DNA from 3 places in the Marinobacter sp. DSM 26671 genome. Region 1 is predicted to be linked to each of the others. Evidence: predicted binding sites of a transcription regulator. Region 1 holds the regulator's gene; each other region holds the start of a gene.
What was found. Region 1 encodes sigma-54, which starts transcription at its own class of promoters, with help from an activator protein. Its sites were predicted from a motif close to ANTGGCATNNANNTTGCTNT; they were not measured.
Positions count from the first base shown of each region.

Region 2: a site for sigma-54 is predicted at 4,341-4,360, ahead of BM035_RS13085 (PEP-CTERM sorting domain-containing protein). Genes of this name have one in related genera too.
Region 3: a site for sigma-54 is predicted at 4,140-4,159, ahead of flgA (flagellar basal body P-ring formation chaperone FlgA). Genes of this name have one in related genera too.

Region 1 is NZ_FONF01000005.1:151,647-157,478, forward strand. Features, by position in the region: gene lptC (LPS export ABC transporter periplasmic protein LptC) at 1-214, shown strand, start outside; gene lptA (lipopolysaccharide transport periplasmic protein LptA) at 198-752, shown strand; gene lptB (LPS export ABC transporter ATP-binding protein) at 730-1,455, shown strand; gene BM035_RS07525 (RNA polymerase factor sigma-54) at 1,607-3,133, shown strand; gene hpf (ribosome hibernation promoting factor) at 3,235-3,543, shown strand; gene ptsN (PTS IIA-like nitrogen regulatory protein PtsN) at 3,631-4,101, shown strand; gene rapZ (RNase adapter RapZ) at 4,130-5,014, shown strand; gene BM035_RS07545 (HPr family phosphocarrier protein) at 5,022-5,291, shown strand; gene mgtE (magnesium transporter) at 5,301-5,832, shown strand, end outside.
Region 2 is NZ_FONF01000011.1:845-6,676, reverse strand. Features, by position in the region: gene BM035_RS13100 (tetratricopeptide repeat protein) at 1-1,577, shown strand, start outside; cyclic di-GMP riboswitch class I at 1,770-1,852, shown strand; gene BM035_RS22975 (PEP-CTERM sorting domain-containing protein) at 1,894-2,691, shown strand; gene BM035_RS13090 (exosortase/archaeosortase family protein) at 2,814-4,247, shown strand; gene BM035_RS13085 (PEP-CTERM sorting domain-containing protein) at 4,411-5,013, shown strand; gene BM035_RS13080 (glycosyltransferase) at 5,143-5,832, shown strand, end outside.
Region 3 is NZ_FONF01000013.1:110,667-116,498, forward strand. Features, by position in the region: gene mnmC (bifunctional tRNA (5-methylaminomethyl-2-thiouridine)(34)-methyltransferase MnmD/FAD-dependent 5-carboxymethylaminomethyl-2-thiouridine(34) oxidoreductase MnmC) at 1-688, opposite strand, end outside; gene BM035_RS14925 (peptidylprolyl isomerase) at 693-1,304, opposite strand; gene BM035_RS14930 (hypothetical protein) at 1,532-2,281, shown strand; gene BM035_RS14935 (flagella synthesis protein FlgN) at 2,320-2,790, opposite strand; gene flgM (flagellar biosynthesis anti-sigma factor FlgM) at 2,798-3,124, opposite strand; gene flgA (flagellar basal body P-ring formation chaperone FlgA) at 3,298-3,999, opposite strand; gene BM035_RS14950 (chemotaxis protein CheV) at 4,188-5,117, shown strand; gene BM035_RS14955 (CheR family methyltransferase) at 5,155-5,832, shown strand, end outside.

The sequences.
Region 1 (5,832 bases):
CCGGGTTCAGCGCACGATTGGCGAACGGGACGCCGTCCTGACAACATCAAGCCTGACCCTGGATAACGACCGGGGCATGGTATATACAGACGCGCCCGTAGAAATACGTGATGTTACCGGCATAACCCGGGCCACGGGCATGAAAGCGTGGATAGACGAACGAATTCTGGAACTGAACTCCCAGGTGGAAGGACTCTATGAAACCGGAAACTAACCGATACCGGCGCCTGATGGCTGCCCTGCTAACGGTCGTGATGATCGGCCCGGCGGCTGCATTTGACCTTGATTCTGACACTCCTATCAAGGTCACCGCAGATACCGCCCGCCTGGATGACGGCCAGGGCATTGCCACCTACACCGGCGCTGTGGAACTTGAGCAGGGCAATACCCGCCTGACTGCCGAGCGGGTCGTCCTGTACCGGACCGAGGACGGCCTGAGCCGGATCGAAGCCTCTGGTACGCCCGCTATATACCGTCAACCGGCGCGCGAGGGGGAAGGCGAAACCGATGCCCGTGCCCTGAACATTACCTGGTCTGCCACCGACAGCCAGCTGACCTTTGAACGGGAAGCAGTCATCGAGCAGAATGGCAACCTGTTCCGGGGTGATGTCATTCATTATGATACCGTCGGCCGGGTTGTCACCGCTGAGGGCGGCGCAGACACCGGCGAGGGCAGCGGCCGGGTAGAGATGGTGATTCAGCCACGCAGTACAGACAGACAGGGATCCGATGGCAGTTCTGAGAGCCAGTAACCTGGCAAAGAGTTACAAACAGAAAAAAGTGGTGATCGACGTTTCCCTGGAAATCCGCAGTGGGGAAATTGTCGGGCTGCTTGGTCCCAACGGTGCCGGGAAAACCACCTGCTTCTATATGATCGTTGGGCTCGTCCCCGCTGATCGCGGGCGGATCACGATCGACAGCCGGGATATCACCCCCCTGCCCATGCATGGTCGGGCCCGCCAGGGCATCGGTTACCTGCCCCAGGAAGCCTCGGTCTTCCGCAAACTGTCCGTACGCGACAACATCATGGCCATCCTCGAAACCCGGCCGGGGCTGGGCAAGGCAGAGCGGGAGAAGAAGCTCGAGGGGTTATTGGAAGAATTCCACATCACCCATATCCGGGACAGTGTTGGCATGGCATTGTCCGGCGGTGAACGCCGACGGGTGGAGATTGCCCGGGCACTGGCCATGGAGCCGGCTTTTATCCTGCTGGATGAACCCTTCGCCGGTGTGGACCCCATATCCGTCAGTGACATCAAACACATCATCCGGCACCTTCGGGACAAAGGCATTGGCGTTTTGATCACCGACCACAACGTGCGTGAGACCCTGGACATCTGCGAGAATGCCTACATTGTTTCCGGCGGCCACATCATCGCCTCCGGCAATGCCGACGCCATCCTGGCCAACCAGCAGGTCAAGGAAGTCTATCTCGGCGACGAATTCAGACTCTGACACCCAATGGCTGATTGTTTTGATGACCTGTAGCAAGTAAACTCGGCAAAGAACTTGCTAGGGTAAATTAAAATCACGGCAAGTAACCGGCATATAAAGATTTTTTCACGACTTATGACACAACGCGCTGATGAGTGACGGATCCTGAACCATGGTTATGAAAGCCTCCTTACAGTTAAAGCTGGGTCAAAGCCTGACCATGACGCCCCAGCTGCAACAGGCGATCCGGCTTCTCCAGCTCTCCACTCTCGACCTCCAGCAGGAAATCCAGCAGGCACTGGAATCCAACCCCATGCTGGAGACCTCCGAGGACGATGACCAGACCGACGCAGCCAGCGAAAACGACGAGCGCGAGGCCAACGCCACCGAGTCCGCCGCTGAAGCTGCCCCGGAACCGGCCAGCGACTGGGATGAATCCGAGAACGGCCCGGACTGGTCCTCGGAGAACGAGATTCCTGACAACATTCCGGACGATCTGCCGGTTGATACCGCCTGGGACGACATCTACCAGTCCGCACCAGCGCCGGCAGCCCGCAACGACGACGAAAACGATCACGATTTCGAAACCCGTAATTCCCCGACCGAAACGCTTCAGGATCACCTGGAATGGCAGCTCAATCTGACGCCCCTCAGTGAACGGGACCAGGCCATTGCCCATGCCCTGATGGATGCAGTGGACGAACGGGGCTATATCACCAGCCCGCTGGAGGAAATCCACGCCGGACTGCTGGATGAGAACGATGAAGACCCCCTTGAACTGGATGAAGTGGAAGCCGTGCTTCACCGCCTGCAACACTTTGATCCGCCCGGCGTGTTTGCCCGGGACCTACAGGAATGCCTGCTGATCCAGCTCAACCAGCTGCCGCCGGAAACACCCTGGCTGGCCCAGGCACGCCTTGTAATTACCCATTACATCAACCTGCTGGGCAACCGCGATTACGCCCAGTTGCTGCGCCGCAGCCGCCTGAAAGAAGACCAGTTGCGGGATGTCCTGGCGCTGATCACCGGCCTGAATCCGCGGCCGGGCGATGTCATTGACCGGGCCGAACCCGATTATGTGATTCCGGACGTGATCGTTCGCAAACACAATGGCCGCTGGCGTGTTGAGCTGAATCCTGAAATTGCACCGCGCATCCGGGTCAATGCCAGCTATGCTTCTCTTATAAGGCGTGCGGACAGCAGTGCCGACAACACCTACCTGCGGGATCAGTTGCAGGAGGCGAAATGGTTTATCAAGAGCCTGCAGAGCCGCAATGAAACCCTGCTGAAAGTGGCGACCCGTATTGTCGAGCACCAGCAAGGATTCCTGGATCAGGGTGAAGAAGCCATGAAACCGCTGATCCTCTCTGATATCGCCCAGGCGGTTGAGATGCATGAGTCCACGATTTCCCGGGTCACCACCCAGAAATACATGCACACCCCCCGGGGAATTTTCGAGCTGAAATATTTCTTCTCCAGCCATGTCAGCACTGACGAAGGCGGTGAATGTTCTTCCACGGCGATCCGCGCGATGATCAAAAAGCTGATTGCCGCGGAAACGCCCAAAAAGCCGTTGAGCGACAGTAAAATTGCAGCCATGCTAGGAGAACAGGGAATCAAGGTTGCGCGACGCACCGTTGCCAAGTACCGGGAGGCCATGCACATTCCGCCTTCGAACGAACGCAAGCGGCTGGTCTGAACACCCCGGGGTCCGGGCGCAACGTACTATTTGCCGGCGCACAATGCGCCAGCACCCAGACCGGCTCCCGGGAGCCGGAACGATGACAACAGGAGACGCCTATGCAACTCAATATTTCAGGCCATCACGTAGAACTTACTCCCGCACTGAAGGATTATGTTTCAGAGAAGTTCCAGAAGCTCGAGCGTCACTTTGACCACATCAGCAACTGCCAGGTAACCCTGGAAGTGGAGAAGGTGCGCCAGATTGCGGAAGCCACGCTGCACGTGGTTGGTGGTGAGATTCACGCAAAGGCAGAAAATGAGGATATGTACGCAGCCATCGATGCCCTGATCGACAAGCTTGACCGTCAGATCCTCAAGCACAAGGAAAAGAATGTAGACCGGATGCACGGAAACGGCTCTCGCTAACTGACTGTTTTCATGCAATTCATCTAATCGAGCTGCGACATGAGTAACGTGTCGCAGCCTTTTTTTTAACGGAAACGCAGTCGATCCATGAGCGACACATCCCTGACCATAGAGAACATTCTTGCTCCGGAGCTCACCCTCTGCAGGGTAGCTGCGTCCAGCAAGAAACGGGCCCTGGAGTTTATTGCCGAGCAGATAAACCATCAGGACAACACGCTCAGCGAGACCCAGCTCTTCAACAACCTGATTTCCCGCGAGCGCCTGGGCAGCACCGGCATTGGCCAGGGAATCGCCATTCCCCACTGCCGTCTGGAAGGACTTGATCACGTGGTGGGCGTGCTGATGACGCTGGAAGAAAGCGTCGAATTCGATGCTATCGACAATCAGCCGGTGGATCTGATTTTCGCCCTGATCGTCCCGAAGGAAGCAACGAGCGAACACCTGGAGCTGCTCAGCCAACTGGCTGAAAAGTTCAATGAGCGGTCGTTCTGTGATCGCCTCCGGCAATCCGAGGACGCCAGCACGCTGTACCAGCGCATGACCGCCTCAGGCGGCTGATATTCACTGCAGTGGAGGTAAGGTGGTCATGAAGCTGATTATCGTCAGTGGCAGGTCCGGTTCGGGCAAGAGTACCGCACTTCATGTGCTGGAGGACCTCGGGTTTTATTGCATCGACAATCTTCCTATTGGCCTGCTCTTCCCCCTCACACGGGAAGCCGCCAGCCAGACCAGGCCTGGTCGACTGGGCAAGATGGCCGTCAGTATCGATGCGCGGAACCTTTCCGGCGAGCTGGCCAATTTCGAGGAGATCTACCGGCGCCTCCAGGAAACCGGGGTTACCGTTGAAATCATCTTCCTGGACGCCGACGAGCAGTCGCTTCTGCAGCGTTTTCACGCCACCCGCAGAAAGCATCCGTTGAGTGACGACAGGACCTCTCTCCGGGAAGCCATTACCAGCGAGAAGAAACTGCTGGAGCCCCTCTCCAAGCTTTCCGATCTTTACGTAAATACCACCGGCATGTCCATGTACGAGCTGCGGGACATGGTCAAGCAGCGCGTGGTCGGTCGAAAAGATCAGGAACTGGCTCTCCTGTTTCAGTCATTCGGCTTCAAACACGGCGTGCCGCTGGATTCCGACTACGTTTTCGATGTCCGCTGCCTGCCCAACCCCTACTGGGATACCAGCCTCCGCAAGTATGTCGGGACGGATCAGCCGGTTATCGAGTTTCTGGAAAAAGAACCGGCAAGCCGGAAGATGATCGAGGACCTGAAATCATTTCTGGATACCTGGCTGCCCTCTTTTGCAGACAGCAACCGCAGCTACATGACCATTTCCATTGGTTGTACCGGCGGCCAGCACCGGTCGGTGTATGTGTGCGAGCAGTTGGGTGAGTACTTCCGGCAACGGTACAGCAATGTGCAAGTGCGGCACACCGAACTGCCACACCTGCAGACCCGGGAAGAGATCTGATCAAGCCATGATTCGCCGCCCCATTACCATCATCAACAAACTGGGCCTGCATGCGCGCGCCACTGCGAAGCTGGTCAACACGGCATCGGAATACGACAGCAGCGTGCGTATCAGCGGCAAAGGCCGGGATGTGGACGCGAAGAACATCATGCAGGTGATGATGCTGGCCGCCAGCAAAGGAACCGATGTGGAGCTCATTGCCGACGGACCGGATGAGGAACAGGCCATCGAAGCATTGGTGGAATTGATTAACGACTATTTCGGTGAGGGTGAGTAAAATAAACACATGACCGATATTCTGGAAAAAAGCCAGGCCCGCCAGCGTCTTCGCTCCCTGAGCGAAGCACTGGACAGTGGCGCACTGAAGCAGGTTGCCCGCATCCTGAACGGTGGCCTGAGCCCCAGTGATATTGCCCATTTGCTGGAATCCTCACCGCCACGGCAGCGGGCCCTGCTGTGGAATCTCGTCGACAAGCAACTGGAAGGGGAAGTTCTCCAGTACCTGAGCGACGATATCCGTGGCTACTTCCTGAGCCAGCTGAACGCTCAGGAACTGGCGGATATCATCGAGGATTTCGAGTCGGACGACCTGGCCGACTTGCTGCAGCAACTGCCGGATACGGTGATCCAGGAAGTCCTGGACACCATGGACGAGCAGGACCGCCAGCGCGTGGAGGAAGTTCTCTCCTACCCGGAGGACACCGCCGGCGGTCTGATGAACACGGACACCATTACGGTGCGCCCGGACATCAGTATCGATGTTGTGCTCCGCTACCTGCGCAGGCACCGCACCCTGCCACCCATGACCGACAGCCTGA
Region 2 (5,832 bases), on a different contig from region 1:
TACGCGCCGCCACCATGGCTCAGATTGATGCCGGTGACAGGGAAGAAGCGTTAAAAACTCTCGACCGCGCTATAAAGGCGCGCCCTAACGATAACGAACTGCTGGCAATGCACGGAATCCTCGCCCTCAGCCTGCCTGAGTACCAGGACGCCGGCGTCGCCAGCCTGAGCAAGGCCATCAGCAACGAGCCGAACCGTGTTCGGCTCAGGCTGGCCCTTGCTCAATACCACATTCGCAATGATCAACCCGAGCAGGCCCTGGGCCAGCTAAGGATGGCATTCACCTCAAATCCATCCGAGTGGAATACCACCGCCACCTACCTAAACCTGCTCATCCAGCAAGGCGAAACCGAAGAAGCAACGGAAATCCGTGATTCACTACTGAATGGTTACGGTGACCAACCTTCAGCCGTATTGCTCGCAAGCATGGCAGATGCCCAACTGGGCAATACCGAGGCTGCCAAAACCAGACTGGAAACCCTGGTTAAGGAAAGCCCTCAGCTACAAGCTCCGAAGGTTGCCCTGGCTATGCTCTATAACCAGACAGGTCAGCCGGCAGATGCTGTGCGGACGTTTATAGATGCCGCAAAGATAACGCCCGATGCGATTCAACCGCTCCAGCGAGCCGGACAGGTCTACGCCCAGAACCATTCACCAGAGGAGGTTCAACAATGGCTTGGTAACGTTGGCAAGGAACATCCCGAGCTCCAAATGAATGCCGACACCCTGGCGGCCCTGATCAACATTCGCCAGGGCAGGCTGGCCGAGGCACGGGCACTACTCGATGAATGGCAGACCTCCGACTCCGAGGCCGTCAACCGTGCGACCGGACAACTGTTGCGAGCCGAGGCCCAGACAGCAGCAGCCAACGAGGATTACGCCACTGCCCGCGCAAAAGCCGCCGAAGCCATCGCCCTAGAGCCGGAAAACCTGGGATACGCGCTTCTCCCCGTGGGTATTTACCAGATGGAAGGCAAATTGAACGAGGCGCTGAATGCATTGGATGCCGTTGAAGACACGTTTGGCACGGAGCGACCCGTGGTTCTTTCGCGTGCAGCACTGCTCAGGCAAAAAGAAGGTAACAAGCCGGCCTTCAACTACCTTCTTGAGCAATGGCAGACATCACAGGATGTCGGCCTGATGCCCTCTCTTCTTGGCCTGGCAAAAACAGAAGCGCCCGAGGCAGAGGACGAACTGACGGACAGTTGGCTCAGTGTTGCGCCAAACAGCAGTACCGCCCACATGGCTAGAGCAGATTGGCTGATGGCCAACAAGCAGGAAATTGTGGCCGCCAACCACTATGAGCAGGTTATTTCCCGCCAACCCAACAACATTGCTGCCCTGAACAACCTGGCCTGGCTGTTGCGCGAAGATGACTCTGCCCGTGCCATGGAACTGGCTGGTCGCGCCCGGGACCTTGCCCCCGACAATGCGGCCGTACTGGATACCTATGGCTGGATCCTGCACCTCGCGGGCAAACATGCCGAAGCGAAAGAAGTGATTGAAAGGGCCGTGGCTCTTGCTCCGGATAACGCTGAAATCCGCGCTCACCTCGAAACCGTTAAGCAGGCCATGTAAAGAAGATCGACAAAGCCCGCAAATCAAGCCAGACAGTGAGGCCGGAGACTACCGTATCTCCGGCCTTCTTCGTTTCAATGTCGAATTTTTTTACAGCCCTTATTTAAATACCGGGATTTTTTTCAAGGATTTCAGAACTATAGATTAATGGCACGCTTCTCGCTTGTTCTAGGGTGAGGATCGGGGTAGTACCCGGTCGGAAGCCAAACCATTCGCGAGGATGGGACGGAAAGCCAAGGATCTCTAGAACAATAAGAGACAGCCTGGTTGCAAAGCAGACTACAGGGATTTAGAGCTAAACAACCGGAGAATACCCATGAAACTTAAGCATAGCATTTTGGCTTCTAGCCTTATTGTCTTTGCCAGCACTGCAAGTGCTACTGCGATTCAAGGCAACGCACTTCAAAACGAGCTAGACGCAAGAACGACTAATGGCGACTTTTATGACGTCAACAACGACCAATACAGTCCCGATGAGCAATGGCAAATAAACGCTTCAACGCAATCAGCAAACAGCCTGATGTTCCGCTTTGCCGGCTTCAAACCTAATACGACCTTTGGTATTTACGACATCACAGACTCCTCCAAAAGGCTAGAGCTGTTCGATGGCAGCGCCGACACAGGCTATACCAGTACGCTAAAGCTCCTCCCTTTTATCTCACCTACCACTTTCCAAGCGAAGACTGAAAATCAATTTGGTGTAGAGGTGAGCAGCTTTCAACAGACATTTGCCAGCACAACCTTCGGGTACTATCTAGACTCTTCGTACTATGATCGTGGCGGCGTATTTTTCTCTGAGTCCTCGAGAAATGGCGATACCGACGGCGACGGCATTGCAGACGACCACATGGTCGCATACGAAGGAGATGGCACAAAAAATATTGACACCTTCGGCCTTGGCGGCAGCGGTGCACCGTTTGGTGCTAATGAATTTATCCTGGCGTGGGAAGACTTGGTATTTAAGAGCGAAAACGGCCAGCTTTCCGACTTTGACTACACGGACTTCGTAGTGATGGTTGAATCTGTCACACCAGTTCCTGAGCCGGGCACTCTCGCCCTTCTCGGTCTTGGACTCGCCGGCCTTGGTGCAGCCCGCCGTCGTCAGAAAGCCTGATTTTCGGCAGGGTTTTAAAGAAAGCCAGCTTCGGCTGGCTTTTTTTATGGGTGCAGGTTTGTATTTTCGGTAAACGAGAGACACTATAAGCTTCCTGGTAAAGAGAAGTCAGGCGGATCAAAATGTTAAGGAAGACATTAGACAATTTCCCCCACGCCCTGCCTTACCTAATGGTGACAGGCGTCGCTCTTGTCATCTTCTTCCCTACCTGGTACCGGCTCACTGGAATCTGGCTGGAATTTGAACAAGTTCTTGCACATGGCCTTGCTACCGCCATCATCTTTCTGGGCCTGGTCCTGATTCATCCGCCCAAACCCGCGAGCAGCACGAGTAGCTTGAGCCAAAAGCCATACCACTTGCTCGGCGGCATCGCGCTCATCGGTGTTACTCTCGTGTGGCTCCTGCTAGAGCTGGTGCGCATTGATACCCTCGCCTACCTGATGCTGCCAGCGGGTGTAATGGCTGTATCGTGGACACTCCTCGGCCTGCAAAGGTCGCTCTGCTTTCTGCCCTACCTTGCCCTGCTCTCACTCTCACTGCCGTTCTGGGCAGATCTGGTGCCGCCGCTGGTATCACTTGCCAGTGTTGTTGTGGGCAGCTGGGTTCGATTGTTCGGGATGACAGCTTTGATTGAGGGAAACAGCATTACCCTGCCGTACGGCCGACTCCTGATTGCCGATGGCTGTTCCGGCATTCGTTATTTTGCCATTTCCATTCTGCTGGCCATGATGACCTCCATTCTCAATGATTACCGCTGGAAAGGCTGGTTGATCACCGTAGTTGTAGCCATGTTGATCGGCCTGGTCGCAAACTGGGTTCGCATTACCATCCTGGTGTTCGTTGCCTATGAAACCAACATGGAGAGCGATCTGCTCACCGACCACGAAACCATGGGCTGGATTGTTTTTGGGGCCTTTATTCTTCCAGCTCTGTACTTCTCTCCCGTTCGCAAGAGAAGCACATCCAACGACGATCCCGAGACAGGCAAGCTGAAAATCACTAAAGGCGGCATTCCAGCGATCATCGTTGCGGTGCTTTTGGGACCGGTTGCACTGACGCTGGCACAAACAAGCGCAGGCCAGCAGCCCCCCTGGGCATTACAGCTTGAAGGCTTCCAGCCAAGGCAGGCAAGCGCTGAGCTGCCATTGCCAATCAGCCTGCCTTCGGCGCTCGACCAAACGATTCTAAGCACCAGGAATAGCTGGGTATCTCTGGCCCAAAGCCAGAAAACCAAATCCGACGAAAAACTTGTGCCCTACCTGCCGCAGATGTTCGACAAGTCCTCCTGGCAAATAGAAGAGCGACTTGCACCGGGCGTTTTGCTCTATCGAAACATCCTCACCCGGGACCGTGTCATTATGGCCCAGTGGTATCAGGTGGGAAGCAGAACTAGCCTGAACTACCGCCAGGCCAAACTTCTTCAGATCCCCGCCACTCTGTCCGGTGAGAGCCGGTTCGCTCTCGTTACCATTCAGGTGCCCTGCAAAGACAGGGATTGCAGTGACGAATTATCCCGACTCGAGCGCACCAAAACCATGGTGGAAGCCCAGCTGTAAATTAATTGACACATGGATCAGAATTCCCGTCGACTTTCTTTACACTCTCCTAACCTACCAACGATAAAAGCTCATTAAATCAAATGCTTAATTATTGGCACCAATCCTGCTGATTAAAACGTAGGCTGCATTAACGCATTGGTTTAATTTGGGAAGTACCAATATGATGTATAAACGGTTAGCCGCACTCCTCTCCGCCACACTTTTCAGTCTGTCTGTCAACGCAGGCGTAATTTTTCAAGACGATTTTGACTCGGAGCTTCCGAACGGCGGATCGCAAACGAACTATGATGACTTCCAGAATTGGGACGTCACCGATGGCACTGTCGATCTTATTTCCACCCCGAATAAATGGGGCCTTACCTGTGCCGGTGGCACTGGTAAGTGTGTGGACCTGGATGGCTCCAATCGAAACGCCGGCACTCTCGAAAGCATTTCGCTGACACTGGACCCAGGCACCTACACGCTGAGCTTTGATATTTCCGGTAATCAAAGAAACAGCACCAGCGACTCCGTAGTCGTTGGTCTGGACGGGTTCCTGAGCGAAACTTTCACTTTGTCTGCAAACGATCCCTGGCAGACCATCGTGCGCGATATCACCCTGACCAGCCAGACCACCAGCAAGCTCATTTTCGAACATCGCGGTGGCGACAACATTGGCATCATGCTGGACAACGTATCGCTCGTGCCAGAACCGGGTACTCTGGCCCTGTTTGGCCTGGGCATTCTGAGCCTTGTGGCAGTTCGCCGCAAAAAGCTCTCCTGATTTCAGCCCAGTTACCAACGAAAGCCAGCTAGATAGCTGGCTTTTCTTTGTTCCAGACATCATTCACTGTGTGAACAAGAACCCGATATACTCAGGCCTCACGACCCCAAAATTATCGGCTCCTACCCCATGGAAATAACGAAAACACCCGTTCGCATTCTCCATGTCACCTTCAACATGGGCTTCGGCGGCACCGAACAAGTCATCCGGCAATTAGTCACCAACCTGGACAAAGACCGGTTCCACAACGAAATTGCCTGTATTGATGGGGAAGTTGGCGCCATTGGCCAGGCACTGGAAACCGAGTGCGGTATAAAACACCACGCGCGCCAACGAGCCTCCGGCTTTGATATAAAAACCATTCTCTGGCTGAGGCAACTGATCAAGTCCGGCAAATTCGATATTGTCCATTGCCACCAATACTCACCTTACGCCTATGGCTGGTTTGCACACTGGGGCACGGGAGCAAAGGTGGTTTTCACAGAGCATGGGCGCTTTCATCCGGACCACCACCGAAAAAAAGCAAGGTTCATCAATCCTTTCATAGCCCGGACCTCCCACAAACTTGTCGCAATCTCCTCCGCGACGCGCGACGCTCTGGTGGAATACGAATACTTCCCCAGAGACAGAATCAGCGTCATCTATAACGGCATTGCACCACTAGAAGTTACCGAGAAAAAACGCTCTGCATTGAAAGATCAGTTGGGAATAAAAGCAGAAGAAACTGTCATTGGTACCGTTGCCCGACTGGACGCGGTGAAAAACCAGGCACTGATGCTGAAGGCGACGCGAACTCTGCTCGATCAAGACGTCCCTGTA
Region 3 (5,832 bases), on a different contig from region 1:
CGTATCCGACGGTTTTTTCCATCCGGAATCCGGCCTCCATCAAGGCCCGACGAATCCGGCCAACGGAGGTAAAGGTCGCCAGAGTTGTGCCCGGCCTGCTGTGTGCACGGATCTTGTTGATGATGTTTTCCAGCCACATATCCGGGTTGCGGGACGGAGCGAACCCGTCCAGAAACCAGGCGTCGGCTTGAAAATCCAGGGATTGCCAGGCGTCGGTAATGTCGCCGAAAAACAGCGTCAGTCGAACCTGCCCCCCGGCCAGGACCAGCCTGTGTACCCCGCGCACCAGGGGTGGGTAATGCAGAAGCAGTTCGTCGGCCAGCGCCGCCAGTTCGGGCCACTTTGCCAGGGCCCGGGCGAGGTCCTCATGGGTGAGGGGGAAACGTTCAACGGAAACGAAGTGCAGCGTCGCCGCATGGGCCGGAGCGTGTCGCTGCCAGGCTTGCCAGGCAGCGAGAAAGTTCAGGCCGGTTCCAAAGCCGTTTTCGGCAATAACGAAATTGCCGCCCTCGGGAATCTGTGCGAAACGTTCGGGCAACTGGTTGTGTTGCAGGAAAACGTAGCGTGTTTCCTCGAGACCATTGTCAGGGCTGAAATAGACATCGCCGAACCGGATGGACTCCGGGACGCCGTCGTGCCAAGCCAGTTCAGCGGGCTCTATTCCGGGCGGCAGGGGAGCACGGTCCACGGTGTCAGCCTTCGGGGTCGACCACGGTGACGGTTTCGATGATCACAGGTTCAACCGGCACATCGGCCATCCCCTGTTTCCGGGTGGTCTGTTTGCGGGCAATGGCATCGACAACGCCCATGCCCTCGGTCACCTTGCCAAAAACCGCATAACCCGGGCCGCGAACTCCGGCGTTCAGGAACCCGTTGTCGGAAAGGTTGATAAAGAACTGGGACGTGGCGGAATCAGGCGCACTGGTGCGAGCCATCGCAATGGTTCCACGAAGGTTCAGCAGTGTTTCTTTCGCTTCATTGCGGATAGGGGCCCGAGTGGACTTGCGGGAGAGATCCCGGGTGAAACCGCCGCCCTGAATCATGAACCCGGGTATAACACGATGGAAGATGGTGCCGTCGAAAAAACCGTCTTCGGCGTACTGCAGGAAATTGTCGACCGTTTCGGGCGCAACATCCGGGCGAAGCTGAAGCTCGATAGCGCCTTCACTGGTCACCATGCGGACCTTCGGAAGAGGATCACTGGCCAGTTGCTCATTGGTTTGCGCCTGCACCGCGGCAGTCGGCATGAGCAGGGCGAGTGCCATAAGCAATACGGGTGTCACAGTTTTCAGGGGTTTTACCATGTTTGTCATTTGCAGCCGTTCTCCGTGTTATTAGCAGGTGTGTTTCCTGCGACAATTCGGCGAATTCTGTTATCAGGTGCCAGATCTTACCAGATGGTGATGGTAAAACGGGCACTGCATCCACGCACATTGTTGTGTGATCGGCTAACCTTCCCGATATCGGAAGTCATGGATCACACTGGCCGGGCCGGGTTGTACGGTTTTCACTGTTTAAAAGGAGACACTGGGTGAGAATCCGTCAGGGATTTGAAGAGAAATCACGCCTCGGGCGATTGCTTATCAATCGTGGGTATCTGTCTGAGGGGCAGGTTAACGAAGGCCTCAGGCTTCAGCGCGAATCGGGACAGCGCCTGGGTGAGGTATTTATCCAGGCGGGCTGGATCAGCGAGAAGGAGCTGCACCGTGTCCTCAAGCACCAGTCCCGCTATCGCAACGCTGCCGCCCTGGTAACAGCGGTCACGCTGCCATTCCAGCCCCTGGTAACCTTTGCGGCCAGCAATTCGGCCGAGGCGTCACAGGCAATACTGGAAGCCGGCGAACTTTATGACAGAGGCAATCTTGCCCCCATGAGCGAAGCCGAGCTGGCGGCGATTTCCGGTCAGGGCGATCCGACCTTGCTGCAGCGCATTGGTATTGTCAGCAAGATGGCGGAGAACCCCGCAGGAAATGGGGAGCAGGGCTCCGAGGCATCCGCAGATGTTATTGAAGGTCTCAAGCTTTCCGCCAATATCTTCGTGCCGGTTCTGAACTTCCTGGATTCAGATCTCAGCATTTCCGGTGTGCATTATCGTGAAGGGGAGCCACGTTATCGGGTAAGAGAAGATGGCGCCCTGATGCTGGCGTTCCCTGAGCGCATCGAGGAAATTCGGATGGACAATATACGGGTTACGGGAGGCCAGGGAGCTTCAATGGGCAACGTGAGCATTCACGACATCCGGTTTCATCCCGACTCCCAGATGACCATCTACACCCGATGAAGTGGAAAGCATGGCTCGGCAGAGCCATGCGTCCGGGCTCAGGCGCTGGCGAGCACCGTGCTGCTTGATACCGTGGTCTGCTGACCCTGTGCACCGTACAGCTTTTGCTGGCCGGTGGCGCCGCGGAAAATATCTGTGAGCCTCGACAAACGCTTTTGCAAGTGGCTGATTACGCGACCGTTGGTCTGGTTCAGCGTCTGACAGGTTCGCAGCTTCTGGTCCGCTTCCTGCCAGAGTTCGAAGAGATCCGAGAATCCGGCGCTGCGAATAAAGCGGGAAGGCTCGCCACTTTCGGGGCGATATCCCATTTGTACGAGCGTTCGGATTTTCTGTTTGGCGCGTTCGCGGACTGCACCGAGGAGATCGTTCTTCTCTCTGGTCAGGGCGTCCAGCTGGCGGAGGTCGGAATTCGCAAGGCAGGTCTTTTCCTTGCCGAGAACGTCAGCCAGTGTTTCAAGCTGGCTGATATCCTGGGAAAGAAGGGTCTTCAAATCATCAATTGCGGCCATGGTCTACTCACCCGAAAATGCTTTCATCCATCTCAAGCATTTTCTGGGCCAGCTTCTCGGCGTCAATCTTGTACGTGCCATTTTCGAGGGCGGAACGGATCTGCTCGATGCGGTCGTCATCCATTTCCGGATAATCGCCCAGCTTTTGTTCGAGCTGCTTCAGATTCTTTGCCTGATTGCTCAGGCTGACGTTCTCACCACGGGCCCCCTGGGCCTGTGTCTTCGCCTGTTCGTTGGATGCCGGCTGGGTATTCTGTGCGCCGGAGCTTTTGTCGGCCGTGGTTCTCTGGGTGTTGACCTGGCCGGGGCCAATTCCATTTAAGTCAACTGACATATCTGTACCTGCTTGCCTGTCGCGCCACGAATGCGGCGCTTACTCGAGTTTATGTCTTCTTAACGGCGGCGCCGCGAAAACCTTTAGTACTTTTAGCACTTTTTTTCATCTGCTTTTACGACCGGTTTTGCGGCATTCACTTGCCGCTCCGGCAAGCCTCTGCCGCACGCGGCTCACATCGGAATCTCCACGTGGCCCGGCGCGACAACGCTGGCTCTTATCGTGCGCGATGAGCGCAGATTCTCAACCAGAACCTGTTCGCCAACGCTGGCGCTTGCCAGGGCTTTGCCCCGGGAACGTACTGAAAATCCACCGGTTTTGGCGGTGATGATAACATGATCGCCTCGTTCGACCGCATTCGGGGCCGAAAGCATGTCTGGTGTAACGAGCGATCCGGCATTCACTGCGCGCCGCACTTCCATGCCAATCGCCTGCTTCGAGTCGGTAATCACGCCCCGTCTGGATGAATTGATTTCAACAGACTGCTTCGCAAGCAGCCCTTCGGTTATTCGCTCTCCACGTGTGAGTGGCCTCGCTGCCACCAGGGCTGGCCCATGGATAGAGACTGAAGCGGTAACAAACATTCGCCATGGGCGGGTTCCTTCGCAGGCTACCTGCAACGACGGGCTGGTGCTTTTCCATGGATCCCCGCTGAACTCTACACTCAAAGGCTTTTCGCACTCGGCGAGAGCGAGGCGGCTGTCGATGGAACCGGGTTCGAAGGAAACGGTGTAGCCATGCTCGGCCTGTTCAGACGCAAAGCTGTCCAGAAACGCCAGGGTTGCTTTCTGAATCTGTTCAGCCGTCGTTCCAGCAAGGAGCGGCGTGCTCAGGCCAGACATTAGCAGTAGTAGGGCGAAATTCGTGATGCGCATACGTATCAGTTTGTCCTATGCTGTCAACAACAGGGCAGAAAAGCCCGAATCAGGCTAAGGATTCGGTAAAAGTGGCCGTTAAATGGGCTGACCCACCCCTGATATGACGGGTTTCCGTCGATCAGGCTATTATTCAGTGAACAGCAAGATATATGCCGTTGTAATTCCGGCAAGCCAGGAGAATCGAAATGGCAGGGGTTTTGGACAGTGTCAACCAGCGCACTCAGATGGTCGGAAAGAACCGCCTAGAGCTGCTTCTTTTCCGTCTCAGGGGGCGCCAGATCTACGGGATCAACGTGTTCAAGGTGAAAGAGGTGCTGCAGTGTCCGAAGCTGTTCTCCCTGCCCAACAGCCGGCCGGTTGTTCGAGGCGTAGCCCATAGCCGGGGTGAGACTATCCCCATTATCGATCTGAGCATGGCAATCGGTCTGCCCGGTATCCCGCAAGAAGAGCTCTCCACCAGTTTCGTCATCATCACTGAATACAATCGCAAAACGCAGGGTTTCCTGGTGAGCGGCGTCGAGCGAATCATGAACATGAACTGGGAAGAAATCCTGCCTCCACCCAAAGGGGCCGGCAAGGATGTCTATCTTACCGCTGTCACGAAAATTGATGATAAGCTTATCGAAATCATTGATGTAGAGAAGATTCTTTCAGAAGTTTCTCCGCTTGGGGAGGACGTAACCGAAGCCGTTCTGAGTAAGAGCGCGGATAGGGTACCGGGGCATCTGCCCGTGCTGGTGGTCGATGATTCATCCGTGGCCCGGCGCCAGATACAGCGGTGTCTCACCGCAATTGGCATGGAAGTGGTGCTGAAAAACGACGGCAAGCAGGCTATTGAACATCTGAAGGAAATCACTGCGGATGGTTCCCGGGCCAAGGATCACTTCTCCCTGATCATCTCGGACGTGGAGATGCCTGAAATGGATGGCTACACCCTCGTCACCAAGGTGAAAGAGGACCCGGCGCTTTCGGATATGTTTGTTATGCTTCACACCTCACTCAGCGGTGTGTTCAACCAGGCCATGGTAAAGAAGGTCGGGGCCGACGACTTTATGGCAAAGTTCAGTCCGGACGAGCTGGCAGAGCGGGTGATGGAAATCATCGACCAGGGTTGATGGAGCCGCTCAAAGATTCACTCAGAACAGAGACCCAATGAAAGCGGAAATAACGCCACAGGAATATGAAGCCTTCAAATCGTTCCTGCAGGATGCCTGTGGGATTTTACTGGGCGATAATAAACAGTACCTGGTCAAAAGCCGGTTGCGCAGGATTCTTGAAGAGAACAGCCTGAATACCCTGGGTGAACTGCTCGAGCGCCTTAAGCGCCCCGGGCGGGGCGGTCTGAAAGAGACTGTCATCGATGCGATGACAACCAATGAAACCCTGTGGTTCCGTGACAATCACCCTTTCCGGATTCTTCAGGAGAAACTGCTTCCCGAATTCGCAGAGCGCAACTCGATGCAGCCTTTGCGTATCTGGTCTGCGGCCTGCTCAACCGGCCAGGAGCCGTATTCGATTGCCATGATCGTCGAGGAGTTTCGGCGGGCGAGGCCCGGGAAGCTGCGGGATGTAAAGATCACCGCGACGGATATCTCCAAAAGCGTTCTTGATGTGGCTCGCAAGGGCGAGTATGAAATGCTTGCCATTGGTCGGGGGCTCTCGCCAGAGCGCCAGAAGCAGTTTTTCACGCCGTCCCTGAACGGTGGCTGGCAGATCAAACCCCAGATCAAGAGCATGGTGGAGTTCAAGGAGTTGAACCTGCTTGAGCGTTATATGCTGGGCAAGTTCGATATTGTGATGTGCCGGAACGTTCTGATCTATTTTTCGGCG